Regions from separate parts of the Sulfitobacter sp. BSw21498 genome, predicted to be linked through region 2. Evidence: riboswitches for the same ligand, from Rfam matches in the RefSeq annotation. Region 2 holds a riboswitch; the other holds the start of a gene.
The links. A riboswitch is a leader RNA that binds a small molecule or an ion and turns the genes downstream of it on or off. The one in region 2 is predicted to bind cobalamin.

Region 1 (10,909 bases), 1.1 Mb from region 2:
AGAGCTGTTCAAACGTGGCAAGCGCCTTGGACCCGCTGGTGTGACCCAGAACGCTGGCCAGATCGCTGCCGACTTTTTCCTGCGCATCAGGCCCGTCACACCACATCCGCAAGTATATAACCGACGCAGCCTGAAGGCTGTTTAGCTCTGTGATAAATCCTACCGGCGCACCGCCGGGGTGCTGATGTGCATCCCTCATTTGGTCAGGATCAACTTGCCAGCACGCGTGATTCGCAACGTGTAGGTCTGGGTATCCAGCACGATTTGCGCCAGATCTCCGCCTTCGGTCAGGTCGCGGGCGGAATAGGTCGGAAGCGCGTTCATCGGGGTCTGGGTCTTTGGGGGGGCGTGAAAGGTCATAGGGCTGCTCTATCGGTTGGCGTGAATAGGGAGTGCGGCACGCGGCACGCAAGATCAGGCGGTCCGCTGGCGCAGACCTGTCGGATCACGGCACTATGCGTTTTGGAAATTGGGATCATCATGGGACTCCTCACATCAAATGTGTCGGGCGTCCCCGTGATCGTGCGCGGGGTGGCTAGACGTTGCGCTAAACCTGATGGAAATAATAGGGTATGTCAATCCGACAGTTTTAGTCGGAATATAGAGGGTGGAGGAGTGCCAGTGATATTGCCCCGAGGCGGGGCATAAAAATACCCCCCGCAGCGCAGGGCCACGGGGGGTATTGATCTTGTCGGCGCTCAGATAATGAACGCATCAGGTTCAGGTGTTACTGCGACTTCATCTCGTCGAGCAGGCCACGAATGATGGCATAGCACAAGAACAGCAGAACCACGGTGAACGGCAAACCGGTCGAGATAACCATCGACTGCAAGGATTTGAGCCCGCCTGCCGAAAGCAGCAGCACGATCGCGACCGCACCTTCGAAGATGCACCAGAACACGCGCTGTGGCACGGGCGCATCGACTTTGCCGCCTGCCGTGATCGTGTCGATCACCAGCGAGCCGGAGTCCGACGAGGTCACAAAGAACACGATGACCAGCACAATGCCGATCAGCGATGTGATCCCGGCGAGGGGCAGCGCATCAAGCATCGCGAACAACTGGCGCGGCAGCTCTGCATCTTGCGCGGCGGTGTAGCCGTCGCTGACCACTTGGTCGATCGCTATGCCACCAAAGACGCTCATCCACAAAACGCAGACCACGCTTGGGATTAGCAAGACGCAGGTGAGGAATTCACGCACGGAACGGCCACGGCTTACGCGGGCGATAAACATACCCACGAAAGGCGACCAGCTGATCCACCATGCCCAGTAGAACGATGTCCAGCCTTGCATAAAGTTCACGTCTTCACGGCCAACGGGGTTGGACAGGGCAGGCAGGTATTCGGCATATGCCACCAGGGATGACCCAAAGGTCGACAGGATCGCCCATGTCGGCCCCACCAGAAGCACGAACACCAGCAGCAGGAACGCCAGACCCATGTTGATCTCGGACAGGATTTTGACGCCGCCGTCCAAGCCGCGCAGCACAGATACTGTCGCAATCGCGGTGATACCGGTAATCAACAGAACCTGAGCCGTCGGGCCGACTGGCAGGCCAAAGAGCTCGTTCAGACCCGCGTTGGCTTGCGTGGCACCGAGACCCAGCGAAGTCGCCAAGCCAAAGAGCGTGGCAAATACCGCAAGGATGTCGATCAGGTGACCCGGCCAGCCCCAAACACGTTCGCCCAAGATCGGGTAAAACGCAGAGCGGATGGTCAGGGGAAGACCCTTGTTATAGCTGAACAACGCCAGCGCCAGACCCACGACGGCATAGATCGCCCAAGGATGCAGACCCCAGTGATAGATCGTTGCCGCCATGCCCAGACGTGTCGCTTCGACCTGATCGCCTGCCGCTCCACCCAAAGGTGCCCAATCGCTGCGCAGCCCATCTTCGCCCAAAGCGGTGCCGCCCATAGAGCTTGAGAAATGCGACAGCGGTTCGGAGACACCATAGAACATCAGACCGATGCCCATGCCCGCTGCGAATAGCATCGAGAACCACCCAAGGTAGGTATAGTCGGGGATCGCATCCGCACCGCCAAGACGCACACGACCCAAAGGCGTGACAATCAGCATCAGGCAGAAAATTACAAACACGTTGCCGGCAGAGATAAAGAACCAGTCAAAGCCCTTTGTCACTGACGAAAACAGCCAGGTGAACAATGCGCCCGAGTGTTCGGGCAAGGCGAGCGTGTAGAAAACAAAGGCGATGATGAACACGCCCGAGATCGCAAAGACCGGGTTGTGAATGTCAAAGCCGAAGGGCCCGACGCTGCCTTCTTTGTTGTCTTGGCCAATCTCGTAATCGGTATCGATTACGGCAGCGGCCCCGTCGGGTGTCGGGATACCCGGCGACGTTTCATCCGTCATGAGATGCACTCCATTCTAAAGTATATGCGACCGAACATAGCGCAACTCCGACAAAACAGCCACCGTTGCGGGTCGGATTAAGCAAGTGAATATCATGGCTTAGGTTCTGAAAGCAGGCTTGACGGCTCGGAAGGGGGTCATGGGGTATACGTTTTTACCCCGATTTACCGCGAATCCCCTGTTTGGGTGCCAGACGTTCGCGGCGGGCGGTCTGACGTGTCGCGCCGCCAAATCCCGTCTGAACGAAGGGGGCAACCGCACGGCGGGATAGCCCTCTATCCCAAAAGATACCGCCCCCTATCCGTCGATGCCCCCGACCCACCTGCTTGCGCAAATGAAAGCGCAGCCGTCAGCGGTCACGATAGGTCCATGACAATTTTTCATCATGGGGGATGACATGAAAGTTACACACACACTGCCAATTCTTGCCACGGCCGCACTGATGGCCGCCACCGCTGCCAGCGCTGATAGTTTCAGCCTCTCGGGGGCCCGGTCGGCCATGCAAAGCGATATTTCGTTTAACGCCATGCAATCCGCGGGACAGGGGCAGATCAAACTGCGCCACAAGGTCCAGCCCAAAGCGCAGGCTCGTACCCCCACCATCAGCAGCCGCAGCCGTTCCTTTCAGGCGTTCAGCGGTGTCAGCACTGCGGCTGACCTCAAAAGCCTCATTGCTTGGGCCGAGGCCGGCCCCAAAGGGTACGACGCCGTGCAGTACGGGGCCAAGCGCCTGCCGCCGCAGCGCCCGACACAGATGACCATCGGCGAAATCTATCGCTGGATCGACCGCACACCCGGACAGCAACACGCCATTGGGCGGTATCAGTTCATACCTGCCACCTTGCGCAGCCTTGTGCGTCAGGCAGGGCTCAGCAAAAACGACCGCTTTACGCCAAAGCTGCAGGACGGGCTGGCGGATATTCTCTTGGCTGATGCAGGGTTCGTGTCCTTCAAGAAGGGCGAGATCAGCCGCCACCGCTTTATGGAAAACCTTGCGCGTATCTGGGCCGGGTTTCCCACTGCTAGCGGGCGGTCCTATTATCACGGCTATGCCGGCAATAAGGCGGTCATTTCATGGAACGAGTTTGACGCCGTCATGAGAAAGATTTTCGCGACCAAACGCAGTTGATCCCGCGATAGGGCTTGTTCCGGGCGGATAGCCGTGGCCCAATAGGACGGTCTGGTGTCCGCGTGGCGGAAGAATCGGGAAGCGGGTGAAAGTCCTGCACGTGCCCAACGCTGTAATGGGGATGGTTTGCGCCTAGGCCACTGGAGATATCCGGGAAGGCGTGCAGACCAGACGACCCTAAGTCAGAAGACCGGCCAGACAGTACAGCTTGCCCCGCGTGGACAGCGGGATAGGCGAAGAAATGTATTGTTGGGGAATGAACAATGCCGATATCGTCCGCGCTGGCACCCGCCGCGCCTTTCTCAGATGCTGAACGCGACGCCGTGTACAAGGCAATCTTTACCCGCCGTGATGTGCGCGATCAGTTCTTGCCCGATCCCGTTGCAGACGATGTCCTGCACCGAATTTTGACCGCCGCGCACCACGCGCCCTCGGTCGGCCTGTCACAACCGTGGAATTTCATCGTGATCCGCGACCAGCAGGCGCGCGATCAGGTCTGGCAGGCCTTCAACACCGCAAACGAGGAAGCCGCCCAGATGTTCGAGGGGGATCGGCAGACGACCTACCGGTCGCTCAAGCTCGAAGGCATACGCAAGGCTCCCGTCAATATATGCGTGACCTGTGATCGCAGCCGCGGCGGCAAGGTGGTACTGGGCCGCACCCACAATCAAAGTATGGACCTTTATAGCACCGTCTGCGCGATCCAGAACCTTTGGCTTGCCGCGCGCGCCGAAGGCATCGGCATGGGGTGGGTCAGCGTGTTCCACGATGCGGATTTGCGCAGCTTGCTGGGTATCCCCGACCGCATAGAGATCGTCGGCTACCTGTGTCTGGGGCACGTCGACGAGATGTATCAAACGCCCGAGCTTGAGGTGAAGGGCTGGAGCAAGCGGCTCCCCGTGGGCGAAATGATCTTTGACGGCAAATGGCAGGGTGACCCCTAGGCGGGTATTCCCCCTGTGTCATGGGACACGTCGAATATTTGAGCAACTGGCGGAACTTTGCCGGTTCCATGACGTTCCCCCTCTGAAGCCTGCGTATGTCGCGCGGGCGCTAACAGAGGATTATTTCTAATGGGCGGTATCATTTATCTCGTAGGTCTTGTGGTTGTTGTCATGGCGGTTCTTTCGCTCATCGGCCTAGCGTAATTCAATGCCGGGGAGGCAATTACATGAATACGACACTTACTGACAAAACACCCGACGGATCATATGTCGACTGGCCTGCAATTTTCGCAGGTACCGTTGTCGCTGTGGCCATTGGCCTGTTGCTGACCAGCTTTGGCGCGGCGCTTGGCCTGTCGTCGATCACGCTGGACGGGACAGACAATTCTTCCACACTTGAACTGGTGCTGACGGCGCTGTGGCTGGTGATCACGCTGATCGCGTCTTACCTAGCAGGGGGCTATATCGCTGGCCGTATGCGCCGCCGTGTTGAAAGCGCGACGGAAGACGAAGTGACTGCACGTGACGGCATCAATGGTCTGGTTGTTTGGGGCCTCGGGTCGGTTATCACTGCCGTTATGCTGTCCACTGCCTTTACATTTGCCGCCAACACCGCAGGCAATGTTGCTGCTGGTGCAGGCAAAGCAGCCGGTACTGTTGTGGAAGCTGCGGGCTCTGCCGTGGGCGGTGCTGCAGCCGGTCTGGCTGATGCTGCTGGTGCGGCGATTCCGGACGAGGCAAAGAATGATCCGACCGACTATCTGTCGAACCAGCTTTTGCGTCCAAATCAGGTTAACCCGACCACCGCTGATCCAGAAGAGCTGGCACAGCAGACAGCCAGCATCATGGCAAATGTCTACCGCACGGGTGAAGTGAGCGAAGAGGATCGGACCTATCTTGCCGGTGCCGTCGCTGCACGTACCGATCTGACACAAGCACAGGCGAAGAAACGTGTCGATACGGTCGTGACCGAAGCGCAGGAAGCGCGCCAGAAGGCCGAAGAGGCAATCGCCGCAGCCAAGGCCGAAGCCGAGCAAGCTGCTGAAGCGGCGAAAGAAGCTGCAATCGATGCAGCTCAGGCGGCCCGTAACGCGGCCATTCTGGCAGCCTTCGTTCTGGCTGCTGCGTCGTTGATCGCCGGTGTCGCATCGGTTGCAGGGTCTGTCCACGGTGGCCGTCACCGCGACCAAGGCCGCTTGTTTGCCGGTCTGACATACCGCGGTTAATCCGCATAACGTGGAAATTGAGACCCCGTCTGCGCAAGTGGTCGGGGTTTTTTTATTCCAGCGGCGATTCGCGAGAGTGTGCACGGCATGGATCAGTAGCCGGTCAGCGGAACGCCGATCAGATGGGCAACTCAGCTGCGAAAGCTGAGCAGAGGCAAAGGCAATAAGATATGATCATTCAGGGGGATCTGGTGCTGAAGGGGAGGATTGAACTCCCGACCTCGTCATTACCAATGACGCGCTCTACCACTGAGCTACTCCAGCACTGTGGGCGGGTGATTAGCCCCATTCGCAATATGGTGCAAGCGTAATCTGGACCATATCGGTTCGCTACGCTAGACAATCGACATGTCAAAGGATACCGCCCCTCAAAAGCCGCCAAAACCCAATGAATTGCGGGAAGACAGGCTAAAGGCCGCGCTGAAAGCCAATATGGGCCGACGCAAGGCACAAGCGCGTGCGCGCAACGACAAAACCCAAAGCGACGACGCGCAGAATGATAGCACGCAGACAGATAACGGCCCGACCGGCCAAAGCAAGGAAGGCTGAAGGATGGATTCTATTGTGGTCAAAGGCGGCGGTGAGCTGTCCGGACAAATTCCGATTGCGGGGGCCAAGAACGCCTGTCTGACGTTGATGCCCGCGACCCTTCTGTCCGAAGAGCCGCTGACGCTGACCAACGCGCCGCGCCTGTCCGATATTCGCACGATGACCGAATTGCTGCGGTCCCTGGGCGCAGAGGTGACGTCGATGCAGGACGGTCAGGTTCTGGCGATGTCATGCCACGGAGAGATCAACACACGCGCCGAATATGACATCGTGCGCAAGATGCGGGCGTCGAACCTTGTGCTTGGCCCGCTGTTGGCCCGCGAAGGGCACGCGCAGGTGTCATTGCCCGGGGGGTGCGCGATCGGTGCGCGTCCGATGGACATTCACACTGATGGTCTTGCGCTGATGGGCGCTGAAATCGACCTGCGCGACGGGTATCTGCATGCCAAGGCGCAAGGCGGGGCCTTGAAAGGTGCGGTTATCGACTTTCCGTTTGCCTCTGTCGGGGCCACAGAAAACATCATGATGGCTGCGACGTTGGCCAAGGGGACGACGGTGATCAACAACGCCGCCCGCGAGCCCGAGATCGTGGACCTTGCCGACTGCCTGCGCGCTATGGGCGCACAGATTGACGGCGACGGCACCAGCCGGATCGAGATTCAGGGCGTGGACCGTCTGCATGGTGCCACCCACCGGGTTGTGACCGACCGGATCGAACTGGGCACCTATATGCTTGCCCCCGCGATGTGCGGCGGCGAAGTCGAACTGCTTGGCGGGCGCATCAACCTGCTATCGGCCTTTTGTGAAAAGCTGGATGCCGCAGGGATCGATGTGACCGAGACCGACAAGGGACTCAAGGTCGCGCGGCGCAATGGTGTAATCAGCGCAGTTGATGTGACGACCGAACCTTTCCCGGGCTTTCCAACCGACCTGCAGGCGCAGATGATGGCGCTGCTCTGTACGGCGGACGGCACTTCGGTGCTGGAAGAGAAAATCTTTGAGAACCGCTTTATGCACGCGCCGGAGCTGATCCGCATGGGGGCAAATATTGAAGTCCATGGTGGCACCGCGACTGTTCATGGCGTCAAAAAGTTGAAAGGTGCGCCGGTGATGGCGACCGATTTGCGGGCGTCGATCTCGTTGATCCTTGCCGGTATGGCCGCCGAAGGTGAAACACGCGTCAGCCGCGTTTATCATCTGGATCGCGGGTACGAACATGTGGTGGCAAAACTGCGCGGCGTGGGCGCAAATATTGAACGGATCAAAGAATGACCGAAGATGCACGTTTCGAAGACGGGCGCGAAGCCCCGCTGAACCTCGGCGCGTTGGACGTCGAAGACCTCAAGGTGATCTCGTCGCTGGCGCAGGATGCTGTGTTTCCGGGGTCGGAAATGCGTTGGCTGCAAAAGGAAGGGCGCTTTGCCTTGCTGCTGAACCGCGTTCGCTGGGAGGACGCCGGCAAGTCGCGTCACGTCCCTGAGCGGGTGCAAACCATTTTGATGTTCAGCAACGTGCAGCGCGTCTCAAGCCAGGGCGTGAACAAGGGCGATGCGGATACCATCCTGTCGCTGTTGCAGATCGAATTCACCGAAACCGACGCGCCATCGGGTGACGTGCTGCTGACCCTTGCAGGGGATGGCGTGATTCGTCTGACCGTCGAAGCGCTGGATGTGACGTTGAAAGATGTGACGCGCCCCTATGCGGCCCCGTCACGCAAGCTTCCGGAACATCCGGCCTAAGCGTTCTTTCTTGTCCCTCGTCGCGCAGCCTGACTGTGCGACGATTCTTCAAAGCCCATTGCGCCGCGCAAAGGACATCCGATGCCCCAATTCCTTGACTTTGATCAGCCCGATTTTGAACAGGCGTTTACAGCACTGCTGTCGGCCAAACGCGAAGACAGTCCCGATGTGGACGACACGGTCGCCGACATTATCTCGCAGGTTCGCGCGTCGGGTGATGTCGCTGTGATCGCACTGACCAAGAAATTCGACCGTATCGCCCTGACGCCCGAGACCCTGCGCATCACGGTAGCCGAAGTTGACGCAGCCGTCGCCGAAGTATCGACCGAGGACCGCGCCGCGCTTGAGCTTGCCGCCGCGCGTATCCGCGCCTACCACGCGCGCCAATTGCCCGAGGATGCCGAATGGCAAGACGACACGGGTGCAACGCTCGGCTGGCGGTGGAGCGCGGTTTCTGCCGCAGGGCTTTATGTGCCGGGCGGTCTGGCGAGCTATCCGTCCTCTGTTTTGATGAATGCGATCCCTGCCAAGGTTGCGGGCGTCGAACGGCTTGCGATGGTTGTGCCCACGCCGGATGGGGTTTTGAACCCGCTGGTGCTGTTGGCCGCACGGCTGGCGGGCGTCGATGAAATCTACCGCATCGGCGGGGCGCAGGCGGTGGCCGCGCTGGCCTATGGGACCGACACGATCCCGCCCGTCGACAAGATCACCGGCCCCGGCAACGCCTATGTTGCTGCCGCGAAACGGCGGGTGTTCGGCAAGGTTGGCATCGATATGATCGCGGGGCCGTCAGAAATTCTTGTGATCGCGGATGGGGATAATGACGCCGATTGGATCGCACTTGATCTGCTCAGCCAGGCCGAGCACGATGAAAGCGCCCAGTCGATCCTGATCACCACAGACCCCGCTTTTGGCCGTGCTGTATCGGATGCCGTAGATGCCCGACTGGAAACGCTGGAACGGCGCGCGATTGCGGGCACCAGCTGGCGCGAGAACGGGGCGATTATCACCGTGCCGGATGTGGCGACGGCAGCAAAGCTGAGCAACCGTATCGCGCCTGAGCACCTTGAACTTTGCGTCGCGGATGTGGATGCGCTGAGCGCGAAAATCACCCATGCGGGCGCAATCTTCCTTGGGCAGTGGACGCCAGAAGCGATTGGCGATTACGTTGGCGGGCCGAACCATGTGCTGCCCACGGCACGCTCTGCACGGTTTTCCAGCGGGCTGTCCGTGCTGGATTTCATGAAGCGGACGACTTTGGCGCGGATGACACCGGATGCGTTGCGCGCCATTGGCCCGTCGGCAGAACGACTGGCGCGATCCGAAAGCCTCGAGGCACACGGATTGTCGGTTACCGCGCGGTTGCGCAAATTGAACGACTGACGCAACGGCCCCATGTTCGGTCTGCCGATGCCAATTGTAGAACCCCGCCGCCCGGTCTAAGGTCGGCGGGATTGACACTAAATGAGACGTCCCCATGTCCCGGATCACGCATATTGCGCTTGACGACGCGAACCTGCCCCCACCCACGCCCGAGATAGAACAAGAGCGCAAGGTCGCGATGTTTGACCTGCTGGAGGATAACGTTTTTACCCTGCCAGTGCGCGACGACCGTCCTGTGCCACAGGGGCCGTACCATCTGGGACTGTCGATCCGTGACAAACGGCTGGTGTTTGATGTGAACACTGAAACCGCTGAAAAGGCGGCAGAATTCCATCTGTCGCTGGGGCCATTCCGGCAGGTCGTCAAAGACTACTTCCAGATTTGCGAATCCTACTTTGAGGCCGTCAAGAAATCAGCGCCAGCACAGATCGAGACCATCGACATGGCGCGGCGTGGGATTCACAACGAAGGCTCTCGGGTGCTGCAAGAACGGCTTGAAGGCAAGGCCGAGATCGACACCGACACGGCTCGCCGCCTGTTCACCTTGATCTGCGTTCTGCACTACGGCGGCTAGATGACCCAGAAACTGCCCCAATCGGTGCTGTTTTGCTGCGATCACAACGCGGTGCGGTCGCCTATGGCCGAAGGGTTGATGAAAAAGTTCTACGGCACGGGCACCTATGTGCAATCCGTCGGCGTGATGAACGACCTCGAGATCGACGGTTTTTCGATCGCCGTGTGCCAAGAACTGGACGTTGAACTGTCGCGCCATCGGTCGCGCAGCTTTGACGAGATGGAGAATTGGGGCGATGATCTAAGCTCGTTTGACCTGATCATCGCGCTGAGCCCTGCCAGCCAGCGCCGCGCGCTGGAGCTGACACGCTTTTATCATCTGACGGTGGAATATTGGCCAATTCTTGATCCGACGGGCTTGGGTGAAACCCGTGACGCCAAGATAGAACAGTATCGGGCGGCCCGCGATCAGATCAAGGATCGCCTGATCGATCGTTTCGGCCCGGCAACGCGCACAAAGCCCTAGGGCAGGGGGCGTCCCCCTGCCGCCGGAGCGTTAAATATTCAGGTGGCGCTGCACAGGGTCGATGCGGTCTGCCCGTAGGCTTTCCAGACGGCCCAGAAATCATTGTCGCTTTTGCTGTCCGACTGGCGCGCCTCTTGCAGGGTGTGCGGGTCGTCGAATACGCGCGCACCGCGGCGTTGATCGGAGGAGGAAAGCTCTCTGTCGGCGACGGCCTGAATGCATCCGCAGCGTGCGACGCTGGCCTGTTTGCGACCCGACTGCAAGCATGCGGAATTAATCGGCCCCGTGGCAAAGAGCACAGCGCCCCGGCCCGGCCCGCCGCTGGGGTTATAGCCGCGCGGTCCACCGCAAGCGGCCAGCGTGCCAACAACACAGAAAATCGTGAAAAGTCGTACCATCGTTTTGCCTCATCTCTTGGACGCCGGGTTGATCCCGAGGCTGCCCTAACTGCTGCTGGCATTTATGCCGTAAAACTGCAGGTTGGGCAATTCACGATTGATGATGCAAACGGAAATGCCTTTGCCCGAAG
Region 2 (10,909 bases):
CGGCACCACCTTTTGCAGACGCTCTGCAATGCGCAGCGTGCTGTCATACAACGACGGATCGCCCCACACCAGAAAACCCACGCGCCCGCCTTGGGGCAGTGCGCGCTGCATTTCGGCCAGCCAGACCTGCGCAATGGCATCGTGCCAATCGTGCACGCCGGCCTGATAGTCGGGGTTGTCCGCGTCGCGTTTTGGCAGCGTGAATTCATGAATATCCGGCCCGCCCGCGTGCAGCACCTGCGCGCAAATCTCGTGGCGTAGACCGGCCAGATCATCCTTGCCCGCGCCCTTGGACGGGATCAAGATCACGTCACAGGCATTCAGCGCGTCGATGGCCTGCAAGGTAAGGTGTTTGGGGTTGCCGGACCCGATGCCGATCAGTGAAAGCGTAAACATCTTATGGCTCCGGAAGTGTGACGCGACCCGAAGGGAAGGGGCCGCGTCTGGTCTTGGGTTATTCAGCGGCGGATTGGGTCAGACGCTTGGTGAACACTGCGCTGCCTGCAACATCACGCAGGGTCTTGGCTGCGGCGAGCACGGCCAGATCGACCAGCGGCTCGATCAGGATGACCATCATATAAGCCCCGCCAAAGCTGACGACAGCGGCGATGTTGCTCGCGGCAAAACCCTGACCATAGATCGCCCAGAACGCAACCCAGCCCACAACGCCCGCCTGAAACGCTGTCGACAGCTTCAGCGCTTGGACATAGGTCAGGTCAACATAGGCGGTGTTGGGCGCGATGATCCGTTTGGCCAGCGCCGATACCATGAACAGCGGCACCAGCAGCGTGGTGACGTTCATTGTGTATTGCGGCAGATCGATGGGGGCAAAGAACATGCCCTGCGCCAGCAGACCTAGCGCCAGACCGGCAGCAGCAGGGGCCACGCCGAACAGCAAAAACAGGGTCGATCCAAGGATCAGGTGCACTTCGCTCACGCCCACGGGGAAATGCGGGAAGAGTTGAAAAAAGACAAAGGTCAACGCGGTGGCAACGATGGCCCCGCCGGCAAAAGGCACGACGCCTTTTTCACGGACAGAGTCCATCGCGGTTTTCGCGGTATACGCCGCAGCACCGGCAGCGGTGCCATAGGACAGGACCAGCTTTGCGCCGGTCACGACTTCGGGTTCGATATGCATGTTCAGGTCTCCTTGCCGTCTTCCCCGACGGCATGATGTGAAAGCCGCCCCGAAAGGCAGCCAGTTGGATCGGGGATCATCCCCTTGACGGCAGGTCTCCTGACTTTGTGCGTCCATGCGCGCCGCGCCTTCCCAGGCTGATTGGCCCAGTGGCAATGCGGGTTGCTCTTCACTTACAGGTGCGGGGGCAGTTCCGGATTAGGCACCTTTGCGTTGGCACCGCACCGTATTCCCTTTTCACCCCGTTTGCCCAAAAGCGCACGGGGAACCGTCCAGATTAGGTGGTCATTTTCAGGCCGGTTTTGTCAAGCGGTCTATTCGCTCAGCGGTCCGTATAGGATGAGAGCAGGCGCTGACGTTGCGGGATCCAGCGGCAGATTGGCAAGGCTTTCAACAGTGTGCCGGCTCAGCTTTTGATCGGGGGTCGATACCGCCTCGGCCAGCAGGGCAGGGGTCGATCCGGGCAGACCAGCCTCGATCAACCGCGCGGCGAAACCGGCAAAGGTGCGGCGGCCCATATAGACGACCGTGGTTGCTGTGGGGTCGGCCAGCGCCGCCATGTTCAGATCGTCCGGCAAAGCCCCCGATTCCCCGTGGCCGGTGATGAACTGCACCCGCCGCGCGGTCAGCCGCCGTGTCAGCGGGATCATCGCCGCCGCCGCCGCAGAAGACGCCGCCGTCACACCGGGGATGATTTCAAAGCTGACACCGGCCTCTTTCAGCGCGGTGAGCTCTTCCTCAAGCCGTCCAAACACGCCCGCGTCGCCGCTTTTGAGCCGCACAACCCGCGCGCCGGTCAGCGCATGTTCGACCAGCAGGCGGCTGACATGATCCTGTTTCGGCGACTGGCGGCCCGCGCGTTTGCCAACCCCGATCAAATCCGCCTCGACCGAGACATGTTCAAGGATCGGACCCGCCGACAGATCGTCGAACAGCACGACTTCGGCCTCTTGCAACCGCTTCACCGCCTTGACGGTCAGCAGCTCGGGGTCACCGGGACCAGAGGAAACGAAAGACACAAAACCCGTCATGATGCCCCCGCGATCAGGTGAAAGAACGTACCCGTGGCATGGCCGCGCCGCGATCCGGTTTCAGGCACTTCGGCACCATTGGCATCGACCACTCGCGCCAGCGGTGTATCGGGCTGCGACAGGATGGTGGAATAGTGGAACTCATGACCGCGCAACCGTGCACCTGCGTCATATCCGGGGCCGGGTTCGTTCAGGGTGGCCAGCCGGTAGCCCAAATGCATCTTGCGTTTTTCATAGCTGGTTTCCAGGCCCAGAAGCCCTGCCATTTGATGCCGCACGCCTTCCTTGTCGACCAATCCGGCCCCCATCGCCATATACCCCCCGCATTCCCCATGCACGGGACGCGTCGTGGCAAACTGTTGCAAGCCGTCGCGGAACTGCGCGGCAGCGGCAAGACGACCCGCGTGCAATTCAGGGTAGCCGCCGGGCAGCCAGCAGATGTCGGCGCTGTCATCAGGCGCTTCGTCAGCCAGCGGCGAGAACGGCAGAACCTGCGCGCCCGCAGCCTTCCAGTGATCCAGAAGATGCGGATAGATAAACGAGAACGCGGCATCCCGGGCCAAGGCGATCCGTTGACCGGGGGGCGGGGGCAACACGTCTGGCCCGTCGGGAATACTGCGCCCCTCGGCGACAGAAACGATCAGATCAAGGTCGATATGCTCGGCAATAAAATCGCCCGCGGCATCGAGCAGCTTCATCAGCTCTGGCTGTTCTTCGGCCTGCACGAGGCCGAGGTGGCGTTCCGGCAGCGCGACCGATCCCTGACGGGGCAGCGCGCCCAGAACAGGGATGCCGACCTGCTCCATCCCCAAGCGCAGCAGCGCCTCGTGGCGGGGGCTGGCGACCTTGTTCAGCACCACACCCGCGACATGCACATCAGGCCGCATCGTCTTGAACCCAAGCGCGGTGGCCGCAGCCGATTGCGCCTGACCCGATACATCCAGCAGCAAGACCACCGGCCATCCCGTCATGGCAGAGATATCCGCGCTCGCCCCGTTAGAGGTCTCCCCCGGTTGCGCCACACCATCGAACAGCCCCATCGACCCTTCGATCAACGCCAGATCTCCGCCATGCGCGGTGCCGATCAGGTTGCACAGCACGCCCGAGCCCATGGCCCAGCTGTCGATATTATACGACGACCGCCCGCACGCCGCACGGTGGAAGCCGGGGTCGATATAATCCGGCCCGCTTTTGAACGGGCGCACGTCAACACCGCGACGGCTGAGCGCATTTAGCAGGCCCAGCATCAACGTGGTCTTGCCCGTGCCCGACGCCGGAGCCGAAATCATCAGGCCCTTTGGCAGTTGCGTTGTCTCTATCATTCTGTGCCCTCGGGAAAGCGTGGCTCTGTGCCCACGGGGCGGAAACGGCGGTCATAATCGCCGGCATACAGACAGCTTTCGCGGAACTCCTCTGCCGTCAAGGCGCGGCCCACAAGGATCAGCGCCGTGCGCCCGCGTTCGCCGTCGGTGGCGTCGATCACGGTGCCCAAAGTTGCCCGCACCACCTTTTGGTCTGGCCAGCTTGCGCGCCAGACGATGGCGACAGGGCAGTCCTCTCCGTAGTGGGGGGACAGCCGCGCGACCACATCGTCCAGCACATGTACCGACAGGTGGATCGCCAGCGTCGCGCCCGTGGCTGCGAAATTCTCAAGCGTTTCGCCTTCGGGCATGGCCGACGCCCGCCCCGAGGTGCGCGTCAACACCAGTGATTGTGCGACACCGGGCAGCGTCAATTCAGTGCCCAACGCGGCGGCAGCAGCGGCAAAGGCAGGCACGCCGGGGGTGATGTCGTAATTGATATCCAAGTCGCGCAACCGGCGCAGCTGTTCGCCCATGGCAGACCACACCGACAGATCGCCCGAATGCAACCGCGCAACGTCGTGACCGGCATCATCGGCGGTTTTGATCTCTGCCATGATATCATCCAACGACAGCGACGCCGTGTTCACAATTTTCGCGTCGGCTGGGCAGTACGCCAACAGTTCTGACGGGACCAGTGATCCGGCATAAAGGCAGACAGGACAGGCCGCGATCAGGTCGCGCCCCCGCAGGGTCAGCAGATCAGGGGCACCAGGGCCCGCGCCGATAAAGTGAACAGTCATGGGGCAATTCCTTCCGCGATAGCTGCGGTGGCCATGCCATTGGGGCTGGTCACACGCAAGGTCGTCAATTTGGCACCGCGACCGGCGACGCGCAATGCGGCGGCCTCGGCAAGTGATCCTGTCCCGAACCGCGCCTGAATGCGCGGCGAAACGGTACATGTCGGGATATCCGCAATATCGGCTTCCGACAGTTCTATCAGCGGTAACCCCATACTGTCGGCAAAGCGTCGCAGCGCCGGTGTCACCTTGATCGCCAGCGTCGCCAGCGTGTCCGGCGTGCGCCGCGTCAGCGCCAGTGCAGCGTGTACATCCGCCTCGGTCGCGTTTGCCCGCATCCCTATGCCTGCAACGATCATCGGGTCACGCTCCATTGCAGTTGCGGGCGGCTTGGCTGCCAGCCCTGCATCGTCCCCAAGGGCGCGGCCTGCGCCAGATCGATCCGCAGCAATTGCCCGCCGTGCATCCCGTGCCAGCGGATGAGCAAGGCTTGCGTCTCAAGGGCGACGGCATTGGCCACCAGCCGCGTGCCCGGCGTGATCCTGTCCCAGATCGCCTGCAACACATCCTCGGTCGCGCCGCCTCCCAGAAAGACAGCAGCGGGCAGGGGCAGATCGGCCAGCGCATAGGGGGCCGTGCCATGCACGCAGCGCATCCGGTCCGCCAGACCAAACCGGCGGTTGTTCTCGATGATATTTTCGCACCGGCTTTCGCGCGGCTCTATGGCGATAGACTGCGCAGCAGGAGCGGCGAGACACCATTCAACAGAGACAGAGCCGGACCCCGCCCCCACATCCCACAACAGCTCTCGCGCACGTGGCGCAAGGGCGGCCAGTGTCAGCGCGCGCATCGGCGATTTGGTAATCTGGCTGTCGTGGGCAAAAAGCCCCTCGGGCCGACCCGGTGCGTGGCTTAATCCTGCGCCACCCGACACCGCGATCGCCACCACCACAGGGGCGGCGATGCCGCCCAAGTCAAACGTCGCGGCATCGGCCTCGCGCAGAACTTCGCGCGGACCGCCAAGCGCTTCCATCACCGTCAGGCGGGACGCGCCCAAACCCTGCTCTGTTAAATACTCAGCCAGCGCCGCAGGGGCAGCACCGTCGCGCAGCGTGCAGATCAACCGCGCGCCTTCGGCCAGATGGGGCAGCAACACCTCGAACGGGGCAGCGTGCAGGCCCATGGTCGTGACCTCCTCCAACCGCCAACCAAGCCGCGCGGCGGCGAGCGTCATGCAGGACGGCGCGGGAAAGCAGCGCCATTCCGACGGGTCCAGCACCTGCGCCAGCGTACCGCCCACGCCGTGCCAGAACGGATCGCCCGAGGCCAGCACGACAACAGCGCTCCCGCGATGCTCTAGCACCGGTTCCACGCTGAACGGCAGCGGCCATTCACGCCCCCGCGCGCCTGCGTCGCATAAGCTGAGATGCCGCGGCCCGCCAAAGATCAGCTCCGCCTCGGCCAGCGCCTTTCGGCTTGCATCCGTCAACGCCCCAAGGCCATCTTCGCCCAGACCAATCAGGGTCACCCACGCAGCAACAGGATCACCCATGACGCGCACCCTCATTCTTGGCGGCACGACAGAGGCATCCAGCCTCGCGCGCGCTCTGGCCCAACGTGGCGATGATGCGCTGTTCAGCTATGCCGGACGCACGGCGGCCCCCGTGGTGCAGCCGTTGCCCACCCGCGTTGGTGGCTTTGGTGGCGTGACCGGATTGCTCGATTTCATCGCGCAAGATAACATCACCCGCATAATCGACGCGACCCATCCTTTCGCCGCACAGATGAGCCGCAACGCCCATGCCGCCTGCACGCAGGCCGGTATCCCGCTGGCCGCGTTTGAGCGTGCCCCGTGGCGCGAGACCGCCGCCGACACCTGGACCCATCTGCCCGATATCGAAGCCGCCGCCGCATCCTTGCCGCAGACCCCGACGCGGGTCTTTTTGGCCATCGGCAAGCAGGCGTTGCCCGTCTTTGCCGACCATCCCCAACACCACTATCTGCTGCGGCTGGTGGACCAGCCCGACGCGCCGCTGCCCCTGCCACACACGACCGTAACTCTCGCCCGAGGGCCGTTCGACGTGGCCGGAGACATCGCCCTGCTGCGCGACCACGGGACCGAGCTGATCATCGCCAAGAACGCCGGCGGCACGGGGGCAGAGGCCAAGCTCATCGCCGCGCGCGAACTGGGGCTGCGCGTGCTGATGATCCAGCGCCCCGCAGTGCCAGCCCGCACGAGCTTTGCGCAGCTCGACGATATCTTGGCGTGGCTCGATCATTCGGCAGACCGTGGCGTGTAAATATGTGTCCCGACGCGGCGGGTATCGGCGTTGCCCACGATCACAACCGTGCGCATATCGGCCATCTCTGGCGTCGCTTCGGCCAGCGTGACGGTGCGCAAGGTCTCGTCGGGATGGCTCACGTTTCGCGCGAAAGAGATCAAGGTCTCTGGCCCGCAGGCCTCGCGCAAAATCTCTAGGGCAGTGGCGAACTGATGCGGACGCGAGGCCGAGCGCGGGTTGTAGAACGCCATGGCAAAGCCCGCTTCGCCTGCCAGCCGCAACCGCTTTTCGATCAGCGACCAAGGCTTCAGGTTATCTGACAGGTTGATCGCGCAGAAATCATGCCCGAGCGGTGCCCCAAGTCGTGCCGCCGCCGCCAGCATCGCGGTGATGCCGGGCAGGATGCGAATGTCGGTCGCCAGCCAGTCCTTCGGACCTTTCTCCAGCGCCTCGAACAGGGCAGAGGCCATGGCAAACACCCCCGGATCGCCCGAAGAGACCACCACCACACGGTGCCCCGCTGCCGCCATCTCAAGCGCATGGGCGGCGCGGTCCAGCTCTACACGGTTGTCGCTTTCATGCTGGGTCAGCCCGTCCCGCGGCGTGATCCGGCGCACATACGGGATATAGCCGACGATATCGGTCGCTTCGTCCACGGTGGCACGCACCTCGGGTGTTACCAGCGCCTCGTCACCGGGGCCAAGGCCAACGACGCGGACCCAACCGGTCATGGGCGGCGCCCCTGTCCATGCACAATCGCGATCGAGAAATAGGGCACTTCGGCGGGGACATCCGTCAGCTTTTGCACCGTCTGGCCTGCCATCGTGCCTTTTTCCACCAGCCACGCGTCCTGCAAACGGCCCGCCTTGGTCAACGCGCGTTTAAGTTTGTCGAGGTTGCGTCCGATCTTCATCACGACCAGCGCATCGGTGTTGGCGGCACGTGTGGCCAGCTCATCCTCGCTCAGCGTCGCCATCAGCACCGTCAGCACATCATCGCCCCAAGTGATCGGATGCCCCGTGGCCGTCCAGCAGCCCGACATGCCGGTGATACCAGGCACGATTTCGACCTCGGCGCGGCCCTGAAGGCGGCTGTGCAGATGCATGAACGACCCGTAAAAAAACGGATCCCCTTCGCACAGCACGATCACATCTTCGGTCTGCGCGAGGTCGGTCAAACGGTCAGCCCAATCGTCGTAGAAGGCCGACAGCAGACGGTTGTATTCGGGATCGCTGAAATGGATTTCCGTGGTGACGGGATACTCCATCGCGTGTTCCACCGCCGTCTCTGCCATGATGCCGTCCACGATGGTGCGGGCCTGCCCGCGCCGCCCGGGTTTGCGGAAAAACGCGACGTGATGCGCGCCGGTCAGCAAACGGTGCGCTTTGACGCTCATCAATTCGGGGTCGCCGGGGCCAAGCCCGATGCAAATGACCTTGCCCATCGTTATTCCTTCCACGTGGCCAGCGCGTTCACCGCCGCCACTGTAATCGCAGAACCGCCCAAACGCCCCTGCACAATCATCGACGGCACCGGCAAATCCTGCATCAGCGCGTCTTTGGATTCAGCCGCACCGACAAACCCCACGGGGCAACCGATGATGGCGGCAGGGCGCGGACAGTCGGGGTCTTCGAGCATATTGAGCAGGTGAAACAGCGCCGTCGGCGCGTTGCCGATGGCCACCAAAGCGCCCGCCAGATGCGGCCGCCACAGTTCCAGCGCTGCGGCAGAGCGCGTGTTGCCCATCTGCTGCGCCATGTCCGGCACACGCGGGTCGCGCAGGGTGCAGATGATCTGGTTGTCGGCGGGCAAACGCGTGCGTGTGATCCCTTCGGAGACCATATGCGCATCACACAGGATCGGCGCGCCGTCTGCCAGCGCCGCCCGCGCAATCTGCGCCATATTTTCAGAAAACTGTACGTGCTTTTCCAGCCCGACCAGACCGGCGGCGTGGATCATGCGCACGGCCACACGCTCCTCGTCAGGGGTAAAGCGGGCCAGATCGGCCTCGGCGCGGATGGTGGCAAAGCTCTCCAGATAGATCGCGGCACCGTTGGTCTCGTAGGTGTGGGGCACTCAAAGCCTCCTGTCTTGAATTTGGGTCACTGTCAGCGGCGCGCTTTGCGGCGGATCGCCTGCGCGCCCGTGGCGGATAAGGGTGAAATGCCCGTCGTGGCTGGCGGTCAGCGTGACGGGGGCAGGGGCGGGGTGGGCGCAGCCTTTGGCACAGCCCGAGATATGGATCGTATCGTCGCTGTCTGGCGACAGATGCGCGGCGATGGCTTGGGCCGCATGGCGTGTGTCCGACAACGCCTGACGGCAGCCGGGGGCACCGGTGCAGACCTGTACACGGCGGCGCGGATCATGGGGGGCGGTGATGAAATCGGGCAGCGGCTCCGTGATCGCGGGCCCTTCGATCAGCACCATGCGCCACGGCGTCAGCCGCAGCGGGCCAAGGTCTGCGAGCTGCGCAAAGCTCTCTGCCGTGGTCTGGCCAAAGGCAAACCCGATCAGCGTGCCATGGGCGGTCACACTCGGTTCTGGCGGTGCAACGGCGGGCAAGGGCGGCGTATCAGCCGCCTCGGGTGCGCCTTGCGTGGCGATATGTGCCGCCATGCGCCCGCGCCCCTCGGTCACACCGCCGGTGTTCAGAAACCATCGCGCCAGCGCCAGTGCGGCATCTACCGCCGTATCCACAGTCACTTGCTGGCCCATCTTGGCCCAGTCCGCACGGCAGATCAGGCCCGCGGCGCTGCGTTCGATGCGGATATCGGCAGAGGTGTCCGTCAGCACAGGTTGATTGCCGCAATCGATAGCAAAGCCGAACTTGTTCGGCAGGTCGGGCGCATCCGCAGCAGCAAGTGCCGCGCCAAGTGATTGTGCCACGCGGTGGCTGTCATCACCGGCCTGCCAGAACGGCGTGATGGTGATATTGCGCCGTACTTCGGCAGCCAGATCATGATCGACAAGGCCAATCGCGCGCAACCCATCGATCAGCGCAGCATGGCTATCGGTTGTCACCCCGCGCAGTTGCAGGTTCGCGCGGGCGGACAGATCGATCATGCCGTTGCCATGGGCGCGCGCCAGCGCAGCAACGCGGCATATCTGGTCAGGGCTTAACCGCCCCATCGGCACACGCAGCCGCACCACTAGCCCGTCCCCCGACATCATCGGCCGCAGCGCACCGGGGCACCAGCCAAAGACTTGCAGCGCGCTCATGCGGGGCTTCCCAATTCGGCGAGGACAGAGTTGCGGCGCGATGACCAAAGCCCCGCACGGTGCAACGCATCAAACCGCGCGCGCAACGCGGCAAGCGCCTGCGGATTGGCATTTTGCATAAAGTCGATCAGATCATCGCGCCCCAGCGTGGCATCAAACATCAGGTCGAACAGGTGGTCCGGCACAACGCCCGCCAGATGCGCAAAGGCGGCAAGGTGATCCAGCGTCGCCGCGATCTCGGCGGCACCGCGAAAGCCATGCGCCATCATGCCGGTGGCCCAATCAGGGTTGGCGGCACGGGCGCGCACGACGCGGGCGAGTTCCTCGGTCAGGGTGCGGGCACGGGGCTGGTCGGGGCGGGTGGCGTCCAGATGATACAGCGCGGCAGCACCCCCCTTGCCCAAACGCTGCATCGCGGCGGCAAAGCCGGCCTCGTGTGCGGCGTAATCCTCGGCCATCAGCAGATCGGTTTCGGGCAGGTCTTGCAGGTGTACGAAACTATCGGCCCGCGTCAGCTGCGCCTCGAGCGCGTCGCGGGCATAGGTGATCTCTCCGCGGGCGTCGATCGCATAGGACGACGCGGCCAGCCAGGCCTCTCCCGCCGCTGCGCGTGCGTCGTCCGAATACTCGTCCATCACGGCACCGATCCCCAACCCATAGGTTCCCGGGCGCGGGCCAAAGACACGCGGGGTCTGGATCAGATAGGGATTATCGGCAGCGCTTTCGGGGCGTTCGGCCAGCTTGGCAATCGCCGCCTCGAACAGCTGTGCCAGTCCGGGGAACATATCGCGGAACAGCCCCGACACCCGCAGGGTCACGTCAATGCGCGGGCGGTTCAGCAAAGCGAGCGGCAGAATGTCGAACCCGCTGACGCGGTCGCTGCCGTCATCCCAGCGGGGCGACAGACCGGCCAGATGCAGCGCCATGGCAAATTCCTCGCCCGCGGTGCGGATGGTGGCAGAGCCCCACATGTCCATGACCAACCCCTTGGGCCAGTCGCCGTGATCCTGCAAATGCTTGCGCAGCAGTTCCTCGGCGAGCTTCACCCCTTGGGTATAGGCCGCCCGCGACGGTACAGCACGCGGATCGGTAGTGAACAGGTTGCGCCCCGTGGGCCGCACATCGCTGCGCCCGCGAT

Region 1: linked by a shared signal. The riboswitch ahead of bluB (5,6-dimethylbenzimidazole synthase) and the one ahead of E5180_RS14245 (energy-coupling factor ABC transporter permease) in region 2 are both predicted to bind cobalamin.

What each region holds. Positions count from the first base shown of each region.
Region 1 covers NZ_CP040753.1:1,894,940-1,905,848, reverse strand. The annotation lists gene E5180_RS09255 (hypothetical protein) at 1-199, opposite strand, end outside; gene hemP (hemin uptake protein HemP) at 196-360, opposite strand; gene E5180_RS09245 (BCCT family transporter) at 728-2,371, opposite strand; gene E5180_RS09240 (hypothetical protein) at 2,769-3,500, shown strand; cobalamin riboswitch at 3,536-3,713, shown strand; gene bluB (5,6-dimethylbenzimidazole synthase) at 3,764-4,444, shown strand; gene E5180_RS09230 (hypothetical protein) at 4,672-5,670, shown strand; tRNA gene E5180_RS09225 (tRNA-Thr) at 5,860-5,934, opposite strand; gene E5180_RS09220 (hypothetical protein) at 6,019-6,219, shown strand; gene murA (UDP-N-acetylglucosamine 1-carboxyvinyltransferase) at 6,223-7,491, shown strand; gene E5180_RS09210 (DUF2948 family protein) at 7,488-7,958, shown strand; gene hisD (histidinol dehydrogenase) at 8,040-9,341, shown strand; gene E5180_RS09200 (UPF0262 family protein) at 9,436-9,915, shown strand; gene E5180_RS09195 (arsenate-mycothiol transferase ArsC) at 9,916-10,380, shown strand; gene E5180_RS09190 (hypothetical protein) at 10,419-10,778, opposite strand.
Region 2 covers NZ_CP040753.1:2,959,247-2,970,155, forward strand. The annotation lists gene cobF (precorrin-6A synthase (deacetylating)) at 1-396, opposite strand, end outside; gene E5180_RS14245 (energy-coupling factor ABC transporter permease) at 455-1,138, opposite strand; cobalamin riboswitch at 1,211-1,426, opposite strand; gene cobA (uroporphyrinogen-III C-methyltransferase) at 1,453-2,169, opposite strand; gene E5180_RS14255 (cobyrinate a,c-diamide synthase) at 2,166-3,491, opposite strand; gene cobM (precorrin-4 C(11)-methyltransferase) at 3,488-4,273, opposite strand; gene E5180_RS14265 (cobalamin biosynthesis protein) at 4,270-4,629, opposite strand; gene cbiE (precorrin-6y C5,15-methyltransferase (decarboxylating) subunit CbiE) at 4,626-5,822, opposite strand; gene E5180_RS14275 (cobalt-precorrin-6A reductase) at 5,821-6,570, shown strand; gene cobJ (precorrin-3B C(17)-methyltransferase) at 6,546-7,283, opposite strand; gene E5180_RS14285 (precorrin-2 C(20)-methyltransferase) at 7,280-7,996, opposite strand; gene E5180_RS14290 (precorrin-8X methylmutase) at 7,999-8,628, opposite strand; gene cobG (precorrin-3B synthase) at 8,629-9,771, opposite strand; gene cobN (cobaltochelatase subunit CobN) at 9,768-10,909, opposite strand, start outside.